3 regions of the Pseudarthrobacter defluvii genome follow, and region 2 is predicted to be linked to each of the others. Evidence: predicted binding sites of a transcription regulator. Region 2 holds the regulator's gene; each other region holds the start of a gene.

Region 1 (4,260 bases), 1.6 Mb from region 2:
GGTTGCCACCGGAGAGTTTTCCGGTAATGGCCGCCACTGACGGAGCCTTGATGTTCATGCTCTTCCGGTAGCCGTTGGCCACCACGGTTTCCTGGTTTTTGTCCACGAAGCCGCGTTTGGCGAGCTTGCGCAGCGCCGCCAGGGAGACGTTCCGCTTGATGTCCTCGATGAGGTTCAGGCCGTAGTGCTTGCGGTCTTCGGTGGCGTAGGCAATGCCGTTCCTGATGGCGTCGGACACCGTGGCAGTGTTGATTTCCTCGCCGTACTTGTAGACCTTGCCTGACGTGGCGGTTCCGTACGTGCGCCCGAAGACGCTCATGGCAAGCTCGGTGCGTCCGGCGCCCATCAGCCCGGCCAGTCCCACCACCTCGCCCTTCCGGACGTGCAGGTTGGCGTTGTTGACCACCATGCGCGTGTGGTCCTGGGGATGGCGAACCGACCAGTCCTCGATGCGCAGGACTTCCTCGCCAATGTGCGGCTCGCGGTCCGGGTACAGGCTCTCCAGGTCCCGGCCCACCATGCCGCGGATGATCCGTTCCTGCGTGATCTGGCCTTCGTCAAGACGCAGGGTCTCAATAGTTTTGCCGTCGCGGATGATGGTGACGGCGTCAGCGACCTTGCGGATCTCATTGAGCTTGTGGCTGATGATGATGCTGGTGACGCCCTGGCCCTTCAGGTGGAGGATCAGGTCCAGCAGGTGGCTGGAATCCTCGTCGTTGAGGGCGGCCGTGGGCTCGTCCAGGATGAGCAGCTTCACTTCCTTGGACAGCGCCTTGGCGATTTCCACCAGTTGCTGTTTGCCCACGCTGATGTGCTGTACAGGGGTGACAGGGTTCTCGTCGAGGCCTACCCGGGCCAGCAGCTTGGCTGCCTCCAGGTTGGTCTTGCGCCAGTCCACCCACCCGTTGGTGGCTTGTTCGTTGCCAAGGTAGATGTTCTCGGCAATCGACAGGTACGGGCTGAGGGCCAGTTCCTGGTGGATGATGACGATTCCGCGTTTTTCGCTGTCCGAGATGCTGGAGAAGTTGCAGGGTTCGTTTTCGAAGAGGATCTCACCGTCGAAGGTGTTGTGTGCATAGACGCCGGACAACACTTTCATGAGTGTTGATTTGCCGGCTCCGTTTTCCCCGCAGATGGCGTGGACCTCGCCACGGTTCACATCCAGGGTGACGTCCTGCAGCGCTTTGACGCCGGGGAACGTCTTGGTGATTCCTCGCATTTGAAGAATGGGTGTGTTCATCGTCAATTCCCACTGACTGTTCGGAGCTTGCCTTCCTGCTGCTGCAGGAGGGCGCGGGTGGGGCTGTGGCCCGGGACGGAAGCCGGGCCACAACCCCGGACGCTGACTACTTGACGTCGGCGTCGGTGTAGTAACCCGAGTCGATCAGTTCCTTCTTGTAGTTGTCCTTGGTGATGATCACGGACTTCAGCAGGAACGCCGGGACAACCTTGACCTTGTTGTTGTAGGTCTTGGTGTCATTGGTTTCCGGCTCCTGGCCCTTGAGGACGGCGTCAACCATCTTGACGGCCTGCGCGCCGAGTTGGCGGGTGTCCTTGAAGATGGTGGAGTACTGCTCGCCGGCGACGATGGACTTGACGGAGCCCTTTTCGGCATCCTGGCCGGTGACCACCGGCAGGCTGCCCTTGGCGTAGCCGCCGGTGCTGGTGAGGGCGGAAATGATGCCGATGGACAGGCCGTCGTACGGGGAGAGGACGCCGTTCAGCTTGGTGCCCGAGCTGTAGGCGGAGGTGATGATGTCCTCCATGCGCTTCTGTGCCACCGGTGCCTGCCAGCGGAGGATCGCGGCCTGCTCAAACTTGGTCTGGCCGCTGGGGACCTTCAGGGTGCCGGCATCCATGTACGGCTTCAGGGTGTCCATGGCGCCGCTCCAGAAGAAGTTGGCGTTGTTGTCGTCGGGGCTGCCGGCGAAAAGCTCGATGTTGAAGGGGCCCTTGCCGTCAACCTTCTTGCCGCTGGCGTCCAGGAGGCCCAGGCCGGTCAGCAGTGAGGTGGCCTGCTGCACGCCCACGGTGTAGTTGTCGAACGTGGTGTAGTAGTCCACGTTCGGGGTGCCGTTGATCAGGCGGTCGTACGCGATGACCTTGACGTTCTGGTCCTTGGCCTTGGCCAGGACGTCAGTCAGGGTGGTGCCGTCAATGGCGGCGATGATCAGGGCCTTGGCGCCCTTGGTCAGCATGTTTTCGATCTGCGACACCTGGGTGGGGATGTCGTCATTGGCGAACTGGAGGTCCGTCTTGTAGCCAAGATCCTTCAGCGACTTCTCCACGTTGGCGCCATCGGCAATCCACCGTTCGGAGGTCTGGGTGGGCATCGAGATCCCGACCAGTGAATCGCTGGGCTTGGCGGCACTGCCGGATTCGGTGGCGGCTCCGCCGCGGGAGCCACAGCCGGTGGCGCCCACCGTCAGGGCGAGGACAAGGGCCACCGCGCCCATGAGTTTTTTGATTCTCACCATTTTCTCCTTCCGCGGCAGCATTGCCGCGAAGTGTTGTTGGACAGGCAGCACCGAAGCTCCCTGGTCCTGGCCACATTGTTGATGTGTCGGTTCAATATAGACTGCTTTGTGAACGCTAACAAGAGCGCGAAGGGGAATTTTCGCAACTTTTTCGAGTCCATTGACTTCTTCGTTGTTAGCGTTCACACTTGCTGCAGCAAAACAGCTTGACCCCAACCCCTACAAACCCGGTAAAGAGGCCGCCCGCCTCCCGGACGGAGGCAAACCCATGCCAGAGACTTTGTCCACATCCAGCTCCGACCCCCGCGCTGACCAGTACGTCATCGGGGTGGACTACGGGACCCTGTCCGGCCGCGCCGTGGTGGTGCGGGTCCGCGACGGCAGGGAACTCGGCAGCGCTGTCCACGAGTACCCGCATGCGGTGGTCACCGATTCCCTGCCCGAAGATACAGCGGGCGCGGAATCCGATGGACACGCCTCAAGGCTTCCCGGCGAATGGGCACTCCAGGTGCCCAACGACTACCGGGAAGTCCTGCGCAGGGCTGTCCCCGCCGCGGTGGCTGACGCAGGGATCGACCCTGCCGCCGTCGTGGGCATTGCCACGGACTTCACCGCCTGCACCATGGTGCCCGTCAAGGCCGACGGCACCCCCCTGAACGAACTGCCGGGCTTCGCCACCCGGCCGCATGCCTATGTGAAGCTCTGGCGCCACCACGCGGCGCAGGGGCAGGCTGACCGGATTAACAAGCTCGCCGCCGACCGGGGTGAGGACTGGCTTCCGCGCTATGGGGGGCTGATCTCCTCCGAGTGGGAGTTCGCCAAGGGCCTGCAACTGCTGGAAGAGGACCCGGAAGCCTACGCCGCCATGGACCACTGGGTTGAGGCGGCGGACTGGATCGTCTGGCAGCTGTGCGGGCGGTACGTCCGCAACGCCTGCACGGCGGGTTACAAGGGGATTTACCAGGACGGCCGGTATCCGTCCGAGGACTTCCTTGCTGCCCTGAACCCGGACTTCAAAGACTTCGTCAGCTCCAAGCTGGAGCACACCATCGGGCGGCTGGGGGATGCCGCAGGCACCCTTACCGCCGAGGCTGCTGCCTGGACCGGACTGCCGGAGGGCATCGCCGTGGCCGTGGGAAACGTTGACGCGCACGTCACGGCCCCGGCTGCCAAAGCAGTGGACTCCGGCCAGCTGGTGGCTATCATGGGCACCTCCACCTGCCACGTCATGAACGGCACGGAACTGCGCGAAGTGCCCGGGATGTGCGGGGCAGTGGACGGCGGCATCGTGCCGGGCCTTTGGGGCTACGAGGCCGGACAGTCCGGCGTCGGGGACATCTTTGGCTGGTTCACCAAGTACGGCGTGCCGCCCGAATACCACCAGGCTGCCAGGGATGCGGGCCTGGGCATCCACGAATACCTCACCGAACTCGCGTCGCGGCAGGCCATCGGGGAGCACGGCCTGATCGCCCTCGACTGGCACTCGGGCAACCGCTCAGTCCTGGTGGACCACGAGCTCTCCGGGATTGTGGTGGGCCAGACCTTGGCCACCAGGCCCGAGGACACATACCGGGCGCTGCTTGAAGCCACGGCTTTCGGGACCCGCACCATCGTGGACGCCTTCCGCGACGCCGGCGTCCCGGTCAAGGAATTCATCGTGGCCGGCGGCCTGCTCAAGAACAAACTCCTTATGCAGATCTACGCGGACGCCACCGGCCTGCAGCTGTCCACCATCGGCTCGGAGCAGGGCCCGGCGCTGGGCTCGGCCATCCACGCCGCCGTG
Region 2 (4,260 bases):
GCGGGGCCCAGAACCTGGACGTCGCGGAACACGCAGCAGGGCGCTCTGAACTGGTCTACGGCCAAAGCGTCACGGATGCCTGCATGGACTGGGATGTTTCCGCGTCCGTCCTGGAGCAGCTGGCGGCATCGGCACGGAAGCGCCGGGAGTCGAATTAGGGGACGAAATAGGGGACCCGCTACTTTCACATCTGCCACAGGAACATCTAGAGTATCTATTTAGGTGGTTGGTGGATGGCTCAGCATCGGAACACCGCATTGGCACGTACCTGGGGTCACTGTTGTCCATCCGTCAGCAAAGGAAAATAGGGAAATGTCGGCAGAACAGAACTTCTCCAACGCGAAGTTCCTGACCGTGGCTGAAGTAGCCGAGGTCATGCGCGTCTCCAAAATGACTGTCTACCGGCTGGTGCACTCGGGCGAAATGCCGGCAGTGCGCTTCGGCCGCTCCTACCGGGTCCCCGAGAACGCCGTCGAACAGTACCTCAAGGGTGCTGTCGTGGACGGCCACACCGAGACGGCCTGAGGCGGCCTGTCCTGAGCCGCTCCTGATAGGCGGTACCCTGTTAAGGAACGTTTTACGTCATTGTAAGAATCTGTCAGTTGTTCAGTTCGTAGCTTTGTCCACGGACATTCTCCATCAGACAGGTACTGCATCTAGTTTGTAAGGAACTTTCGTGGGTTCAGTTATTAAGAAGCGTCGCAAGCGTATGGCCAAGAAGAAGCACCGCAAGCTGCTTCGCAAGACCCGTCACCAGCGCCGCAACAAGAAGTAGCAATACTTCGAACAGCGTGGAAATGCCCGTCGCCTCCCGAGGCGGCGGGCATTTTCTTTAATCGGGCTACTTCCCCGGCTACGCCCGCGGGCCGCGCATTCGGGCGAAGCCCTTCCAGAGGCCGTAAATGGCACCGCCAAAAGTGGCTGCCTTGAGGCCCAGGGTGGCAGCCCGGCGGCCGGCGCGGAAGTCGTAGACCGGCCAGTTGCGGTCACGGGCGTGGCGGCGCAGCTTGGCATCCGGGTTGATGGCAACGGGGTGCCCCACCAGCGACAGCAGCGGGACGTCGTTATAGGAGTCGCTGTAGGCCCAGCAGCGCTTGAGGTCCAGGCCTTCCTCGTCGGCGATGGCCTGGACGGCCACGGCCTTTGCTGAGCCGTGCAGGATGTCGCCCACCAGCCGGCCGGTGTACATGCCGTCCGACACTTCGCCCACCGTCCCCAGCGCTCCGGTCAGTCCCAGGCGGGTGGAGATCACGGTGGCCACCTCGATGGGCGTGGCCGTCACCAGCCAGACGCGACGGCCCACCCTGAGGTGCTGTTCCGCCAGTGCTTTGGCCCCAGGCCAGATCCGGGACGCAATCATCTCGTCATAGACCTCTTCGCCGAGGGCCTTGATGTCGTCAACGGTGATCCCGGCGGCCAGCGTCAGGGCAGAATCGCGCACGGCGTGGACATCGTCGATGTTTTCCCCGCGTGCCACGAACTTGAACTGCTTCCATGCGAAGCCGGCGGCCTGGGCCAGGGTGAACGCTCCGCGCTGGTGCATCTTCCGCGCCACATGGAAGAGGCTGGCTCCGCGCATCAAGGTGTTGTCCACGTCGAAGAACGCCGCTTCGCCTGGCTGCGGCTCGGCAACCGGGCGCGTGACTACGGCGACGTATTTCTCCTCGGGCATGGACTTGAGTCTAGTCAATCCAGTGGCCTGCCGCCGTCGGCGTCACCGGCAGCACGCGAACGGCGCTACCGTTAAGCCATGGCTACACCCCGCGTCGTCCTGGTCACCAAAGCTGACTGCCACCTTTGCGAAGACGCGCGCGACGCCGTCAGCCGGGTCACTGCCTCATTGGGCCTCACCTGGAGCGAAGAGCTGGTGGACAACCAGCCCGAGCTGCGTGAGCGCTACGCCGAGGAGATCCCGGTGGTGCTGGTGGACGGCGTGCAGCGCGACTTCTGGAAGATCGATGAAATCCGGCTGGAACGCGTGCTGCAGCGCGCCATGGCCCAGTAGGGGAGTGCCGGTGACCTCCCTGGATCCAACGCCGCAGCCCCTCCCGGACCTTCCGGACGCCACGGGCACCGCGCCAAAGCAGATACCGCCCGCCGCCGTAGCCCGGCTGACGCTCTACCTTCGCGCCCTGAACACCCTGCTGGCGGAGGGCGTGGAGCGCGTCTCCTCCGAATCGCTGGCGGAGGCCTCCGGGGTGAGTTCCTCAACCCTACGCAAGGACCTCTCCTATGTGGGGTCGTACGGAACCAGGGGCGTGGGCTACGAGGTGCAGTACCTCAGCCGCCATATCGCCGCCGCACTTGGACTGACGCACGACTGGAAAGTGGCCATCGTCGGGGCCGGCAACCTCGGCAAGGCGCTGGCGCGGTACGGCGGCTTCGAGTCCCGCGGGTTCGACGTCGTGGCTATTTTCGACGCCGACCAGATGGTGGTGGGCAGCGAAGTGGGATGGCTGCGTGTCAGCGACGTGGCAGACCTCGAAACAGTCCTGCGCCGGACCGGGGCCAACATGGTGGTGCTGGCGCTTCCGGCCGCTGTGGCCCAGGGCGTCTGCGACCGGGTGGTGGCTGCAGGCGTGCACAGCGTCCTGAGTTTCGCACCGGTGATGCTGCAGGTTCCCGACGGCGTCAACCTGCGCAAGGTGGACATGGCCACCGAACTCCAGATCCTGGCTTATCACGCCCAGCGGGCGCAGTCACCCGGCCAGACAGCCTAGGCGCTGGCTTAACGCGGGCGGCCCGGGAAGCATTGCTGCTTCCCGGGCCGCCTGTTTCCCAGCTGCCGTGCTGGTTACCGACCGTAAGGGTTGCCGAACCCACCGGAGTACGGGTTGGCGAAAGGCTGCTGCTTCCGGAAGTACGGGGCAGCTGCGGGCAGGTAAAGCAGCACGATGGCTACGATGCCCAGGACGGTTCCGAGCGTTCCGATGGAGGGGACCCCAAACAGGCCGAAAATGGACAGGGCCGCGAAAACTGTTCCCAGGATGCGGGCCCAATTCCTGCCCTTGCGAACGAAGAAGGCCACCAACAGGTACAGCGCGACGCCGATGATGGCGAACACCACCAGCGTACCGGCGATGAAGCTCTTCATGCTGTCGTAGCTGATGTCTGTCCCGCTGGAGCGCATCTGCTGTTCAAAAAGCTGCCGGAGTTCGGGGCTGTCCAGCTGGGTGAGCCCGAGGATCATGCCGATGACGAAAATCGCCGCCGACGCAATGAGCAGCCAGAAGGAGATGTTCACCAGCTGGGGAACGCCGTTGCTTCCGGCCGGCTGCGGCTGCTCGGAGGGGTACTGGCCGTAAGGGGACTGTCCATACGGCGCCTGGCCGTACTGGGACTGGCCGCTTTGGGGCTGCCCGTAACCGGGAGCCTGGGAGGCGTTCTGCCCATATTGGGATCCCTGGGACCCGTACTGCGGTGCGTTCTGGCCGTACTGCGGGGCGTTCTGGCCATATTGCGGTGCTGCCGGCGGCTGCGAGCCGTGCTGGGGCTGGTTCTGCCCGTACTGCGGGGCGTTCTGGCCATATTGCGGTGCGTTTTGGCCGTAGCGCGGCGGCTGGGCTCCGGGCTGGTCGTTGCCGGATTGTCCGTTGCTGTTGCGGGGGTCTTCGGACCCGGGAGGCGGGACGGGAGGAGTACTCATGGGCGTTCCTTCTGCAGGGTCGGGATCCAGTTAGGCTGCCGGGAATCGGTCCTCAGCCTTCCCCCCAGCATGGCTTAAGTCCACCGTACCCCCGGCGGGCGGCGTTGTGGATGATTCGGGAGGTGTCGATGCACCGCGTTTGCCCGTTAAACACGGCACCCCGGCCACGCCGCGTAGGCGGGGCCGGGGTGCCGTGTTGGGGGATTTAGGCTGCGGGAGCGATGAAGGCGAGTTCCAGGTTGATGGCCACCTTGTCGCTGACCAGCACTCCGCCGGTCTCCAGGACCGCGTTCCAGGTCAGGCCGAAGTCCTTGCGGCTGATGGTGGTCTCGGCGGAGACGCCGGCACGGGTGTTGCCGAACGGGTCTACGGCCACGCCGTTGAACTCGGTTTCCAGGGTCACGGGACGGGTAACGCCCTTGATGGTCAGGTCGCCGGTGAGTTCGTAGCTGTTGCCCTTGGCCACGAGGCCGTTGGAGACGAAGGAGATTTCCGGGAACTTCTCCACGTCGAAGAAGTCCCCGCCCTTGACGTGGCCATCGCGGTTGGCGTCGCCGGAGTCGAAGCTGGCGGTCTTGATGGTGGCGTTGATCTTGGAATTAGCCACGTCCTCG
Region 3 (4,260 bases), 530 kb from region 2:
CCCATGGGGTCCTCCTGACTGTCCGGGCGCGCCATCGCGGTCCGGAAAAAGTTATGGCGTGCCCGGTGGGCACAGGGTGGAAAATGCCGTGCGGCGCCCGCAGGTCCCGGGCGCCGGCTGCTGGCAGGTCAGATCATGTAGACGTCCACCACGTGGTGGATGTAGTCGTTCTTCAGGACCACCTTCTTCTTCAGGATCACCGGCTGCGGACCTGAAAGGTCCAGGGTGTAGTAGCTGGTGCCGAAGTAGGTGTCCGTCGTGTTGTAGCGGAAGTAGAGGGTGAACCAGTTGAAGCGCACGTCCACCGTGCCGCCGTCGTTCGCCAGCACCTCGACGTCCGTGATGTTGTGGCCCGTGCGGGGCTCCGGGAGGGAAGTGGCCGAGGACCTGTCGGTCTTGATCCGGAACACCCGGTCCTCGATGCCGCCCCGGTTGTCGTAGTAGATCAGGGAGATCTCGTTCTGGGGGTCCTGGGTCAGTTGGTCGTCCACGTCCCAGGCCGGCATCCAGAATTCGGAGTCCGGGTGGTAGCACTCCAGCCATTCATCGAACTGGCGGTCATCAAGCAGGCGGGCTTCCCGGTAGAGGAACGCGCGGACGGTTTCGAGGGTTGCGATCTCCTCCGCGGTCTTCAGGGCCGGGGCGGTGTGGGTCAGGTTGGTCATGGGTTCTGCGCTCTCTGTGGTTCGGCGGGCTCTCAGGCGGAGACGGGAACGGATTCCAGGGCGGAACGCTCCTCTTCCTCCGCCAGGGCCCGGTCCATGACTTCCTTCCAGTACCCGTGCTGGATGGGGTAGAGCCCTTCGTCTTCGGTGCGCATGCCGGAGGCGATCACCCGGGTCATGCCCAGGGCCTGTGCCTGCTCATCCGGGCCGCTGATCTCGTGGGCGGAGCCGCGGGTCATGTCGTTCCACGGGGCGCTGGTGGCCCAGTAGGTCTTGTTGCAGGAGCGGAATTCCTCCAGGTCGTCCGGCGTGGCCATGCCCGTGGCGTTGAAGAAGTCCTCGTACTGGCGGATGCGCTTGGAACGGTTCTCCTGGGACTCGCCCTTGGGGGCGATGCAGTAGATGGTCACCTCGGTCTGGTCCGCGGAGATGGGCCGGAAGTGCCGGATCTGCGAGGAGAACTGGTCCATGATGTAGACGTTCGGGTACAGGCACAGGTTGCGGGAGATGTTGATCATGAAGTTCGCCATCTCCTCCCCGTACTTGGCCACAAGCTCGTCGCGGCGGTCCCAGAGCGGACGGTCCTGGGGGTTGGTCCACTCCTGCCACAGCAGCAGGTGCCCGTGGTCGTAGGAGTAGAACCCGCCCTTGACCTTGCCCCACTTGCCGGCGTCCATGGCCTTGGTCTTGTTGGCCGAATCCCCGGCGCTGCGGCGGGCCGTGGTGGCCGCGTAGTTCCAGTGCACGGCGGTGACGTGGTAGCCGTCGGCGCCGTTCTCGGCCTGGACCTTCCAGTTGCCGTCGTAGGTGTAGGTGGAGGATCCACGCAGCACTTCCAGGCCCTCGGGCGACTGGTCCACGATCGAGTCGATGACCTTGGTGGCATCGCCCAGGTGCTCCTCGAGCGGGAGCACGTCGGCCTTCAGCGAGCCGAACAGGAAGCCGCGGTAGGACTCGAAGCGGGCCACCTTGGTGAGGTCGTGTGAGCCTTCCTTGTTGAAGGTCTCGGGGTAGCCAGCGTTCCGGGAGTCCTTGACCTTCAGCAACTCACCGGAGTTCTTGAAGGTCCAGCCGTGGAACGGGCAGGTGAAGGTAGTGCGGTTGTCCGTCTTGCGGCGGCACAGCATGGCGCCGCGGTGCGAACAGGCATTGACCAGGCAGTTCAGGTTTTCATCCTTGTCCCGGGTGATCATCACCGGGGTACGGCCGATGTACGTGGTGAAGTAGTCGCCCACGTTGGGGATCTGCGACTCGTGGGCGAGATACACCCAGTTGCCTTCGAAGATGTGCTTCATCTCGAGTTCGAAGATCTCCTGGTCGGTGAAGATCTCGCGCTTGGCCCGGATGACGCCGTTCTCACGGTCGTCGATCACGGCGTCGGCAAGGACCTCGCGGGCATGGATCAGGTTCTCGGTCATGGCGTGCTCCTTCATTGGAGATTGCTGGACGGATGGTCGGAGGTCCACTCGGGAAGGGGCTTCGGCGGCGGACGTTGTCCAGCAATTCTTGCCGCTCGTGATTGGCCTCACATCAGGCAAATACCTAGGTTCCACCAAGGGTGTCTTTATGTATCGATAATGACTCAAAAGACGCCTAGTTGATATTTGTAGCGTCCTTATCCGCGGGCCTACGATTGAGACCGACATCACGCGGTGCGGCGCAGGGCATGACGACTGGCCCGGCAGCCCGCGTCGGGTGCAGGAGCCCTTCCTGTCCCCATTCAATGAGGAAGGTGGACATTGTCATGACCCAAACCCCAACGGACAGCCGCACGGAAAACGAAGGCACCGCCGTCGAAGCAGGCACCAAGGCAACCGAGCGGTTCGCAGCGTCGGGCAAGCTCTCCAAGGTGGATGTATCCAAGGAACGGGTGAGCCTGCTGGCCGGCGCGCTGATCAAGGCCGCCAACGACATCGTCGAGGAACACCAGGTCACCTACGAGGAATACAACGCGCTCAAAGCGTGGCTGATCAAGGTCGGGACGGACGGTGAATGGCCGCTGTTCCTCGACGTCTGGCTTGAGCACACCGTTGAGGACGTCAACTCCCAGGACCGTCCCGGCACCGTGGGCACCATTGAGGGCCCGTACTACGTTCCCAATTCCCCGGAACTCCAGACGCCCGCCACGGTTGAAATGCGCGACGGCGAGGAGGGCACCCCGCTGCGCTTCAGCGGCCAGTTCACCGACACCGACGGCGACCCCATCCAGGGCGCCCAGGTGGAGATCTGGCACGCGGACGCCGCCGGTTTCTACTCCCAGTACGCCCCGGGCCTGCCCGAGTGGCTCTTCCGCGCCACCGTCAAGGCTTCCGACGATGGCCGGTTCGAGATCAACACGATGCGTCCGGCGCCCTACCAGATCCCCACGGACGGGGCCTGCGGGCAGCTGATCAGTGCGGCGGGCTGGCACGCCTGGCGTCCGGCGCACATCCACATCAAGGTGTCCGCACCGGGCTACGAGCCGGTCACCCAGCAGCTCTACTTCCCCGGCGATCCGCACAACGCCGACGACATCGCCTCGGCAGTGAAGCCTGAACTGATGCTGGACCCCCGCCCCCGTACCGACGGAAAGGGCGAGGAAGTAGTTTATGACTACGTCCTGGCAAAGCAGGGCCAGAAGAAGTAGCACGCAAACTGGGAGATACCCCCGCACGGAGGCGCTCCGGAGCTGATGCTTCGGAGCGCTTCCGGTTTTTCCGCCCCCCAGCCAGGAGCCCCGATGAGCCACCCCCGCCACCATCCGACCGCCAGCTCCGTCGAGCCAGGCCGGCCGGCGCCGGAACCCCTGCTGGAACGTCCGGGGGTCCGGCCCGCGGGTCCCCGCCGGATCCTCCGCGACCTGGGCCTGTCGTATGTCTCCAACGGCGCCATTGGGCTCATTTTCGCGGCGTCCGGGCCCATCGCCGTCACGCTGGCCGTCGGGACCGCGGGCGGCCTGACCCAGGGCCAGCTGTCGTCCTGGGTTTTTGGCATCCTCTTTTCCGGCGGGGCCGCCACCCTGCTGATGTCACTGATTTACCGGCAGCCGCTGGGCTTCGCCTGGTCCATCCCAGGGACGGTACTCCTGGGGCCGTCCCTGCAGCACCTGGCCTTCCCCGAAGTCGTCGGGGCCTTCTTCACCTCCGGCGTGCTGATCCTCGCCCTGGGCGCAACCGGCGTGGTGCGCAAAGCCATGGCACTGGTGCCCATGCCGCTCGTAATGGCCATGGTGGCTGCGGTGTTCCTGAAGTTCGGCACGGACATCGTTGCCTCCGCCCAGGACAACCCGGCCGTGGCTGCCCCGATGGTGGCTGCGTTCCTGGTCCTCACCGCGGTTCCCAGGCTGGGCCGGTACCTGCCGCCGGTCCTGGGCACCCTGGTGGCGGGCGGCATCGCCGTGGCGGCCAGCGGCCAGTTCAACCTGCCACCCGGCGGACCGCTCCTGGCCACCACGGTCTTCACCGCCCCTGATTTCACGTGGGCCGCCCAGCTCGAACTGGTGGTTCCCCTGACCCTGACCGTCCTGTTCGTCCAAAACGGCCAGGGCATCGCCGTCCTCCGCGCTGCCGGCCATCAGCCGCCGGTCAATGCCTTCGCTATTGCCTCCGGCGCCTTT

The links. Region 2 encodes Rex, which represses fermentation and respiration genes when NADH is low (regulators of the CRP and FNR family bind a similar motif). Its sites were predicted from a motif close to CTTGTGAANNNNTTCACAAG; they were not measured.
Region 1: a site for Rex is predicted at 2,583-2,602, ahead of araB (ribulokinase). Genes of this name have one in related genera too.
Region 3: a site for Rex is predicted at 2,178-2,197, ahead of benA (benzoate 1,2-dioxygenase large subunit). Genes of this name have one in related genera too.

The regions. Positions count from the first base shown of each region.
Region 1 covers NZ_CP066362.1:763,938-768,197, forward strand. The annotation lists gene mmsA (multiple monosaccharide ABC transporter ATP-binding protein) at 1-1,240, opposite strand, end outside; gene chvE (multiple monosaccharide ABC transporter substrate-binding protein) at 1,347-2,477, opposite strand; gene araB (ribulokinase) at 2,746-4,260, shown strand, end outside.
Region 2 covers NZ_CP066362.1:3,356,405-3,360,664, reverse strand. The annotation lists gene JCQ34_RS15675 (3-deoxy-7-phosphoheptulonate synthase) at 1-158, shown strand, start outside; gene JCQ34_RS15670 (helix-turn-helix domain-containing protein) at 313-525, shown strand; gene JCQ34_RS15665 (30S ribosomal protein bS22) at 677-775, shown strand; gene JCQ34_RS15660 (HAD family hydrolase) at 854-1,672, opposite strand; gene JCQ34_RS15655 (glutaredoxin family protein) at 1,751-2,005, shown strand; gene JCQ34_RS15650 (redox-sensing transcriptional repressor Rex) at 2,016-2,720, shown strand; gene JCQ34_RS15645 (hypothetical protein) at 2,795-3,646, opposite strand; gene JCQ34_RS15640 (YceI family protein) at 3,852-4,260, opposite strand, start outside.
Region 3 covers NZ_CP066362.1:3,882,937-3,887,196, forward strand. The annotation lists gene benC (benzoate 1,2-dioxygenase electron transfer component BenC) at 1-5, opposite strand, end outside; gene benB (benzoate 1,2-dioxygenase small subunit) at 129-665, opposite strand; gene benA (benzoate 1,2-dioxygenase large subunit) at 698-2,083, opposite strand; gene catA (catechol 1,2-dioxygenase) at 2,410-3,291, shown strand; gene JCQ34_RS18100 (benzoate/H(+) symporter BenE family transporter) at 3,385-4,260, shown strand, end outside.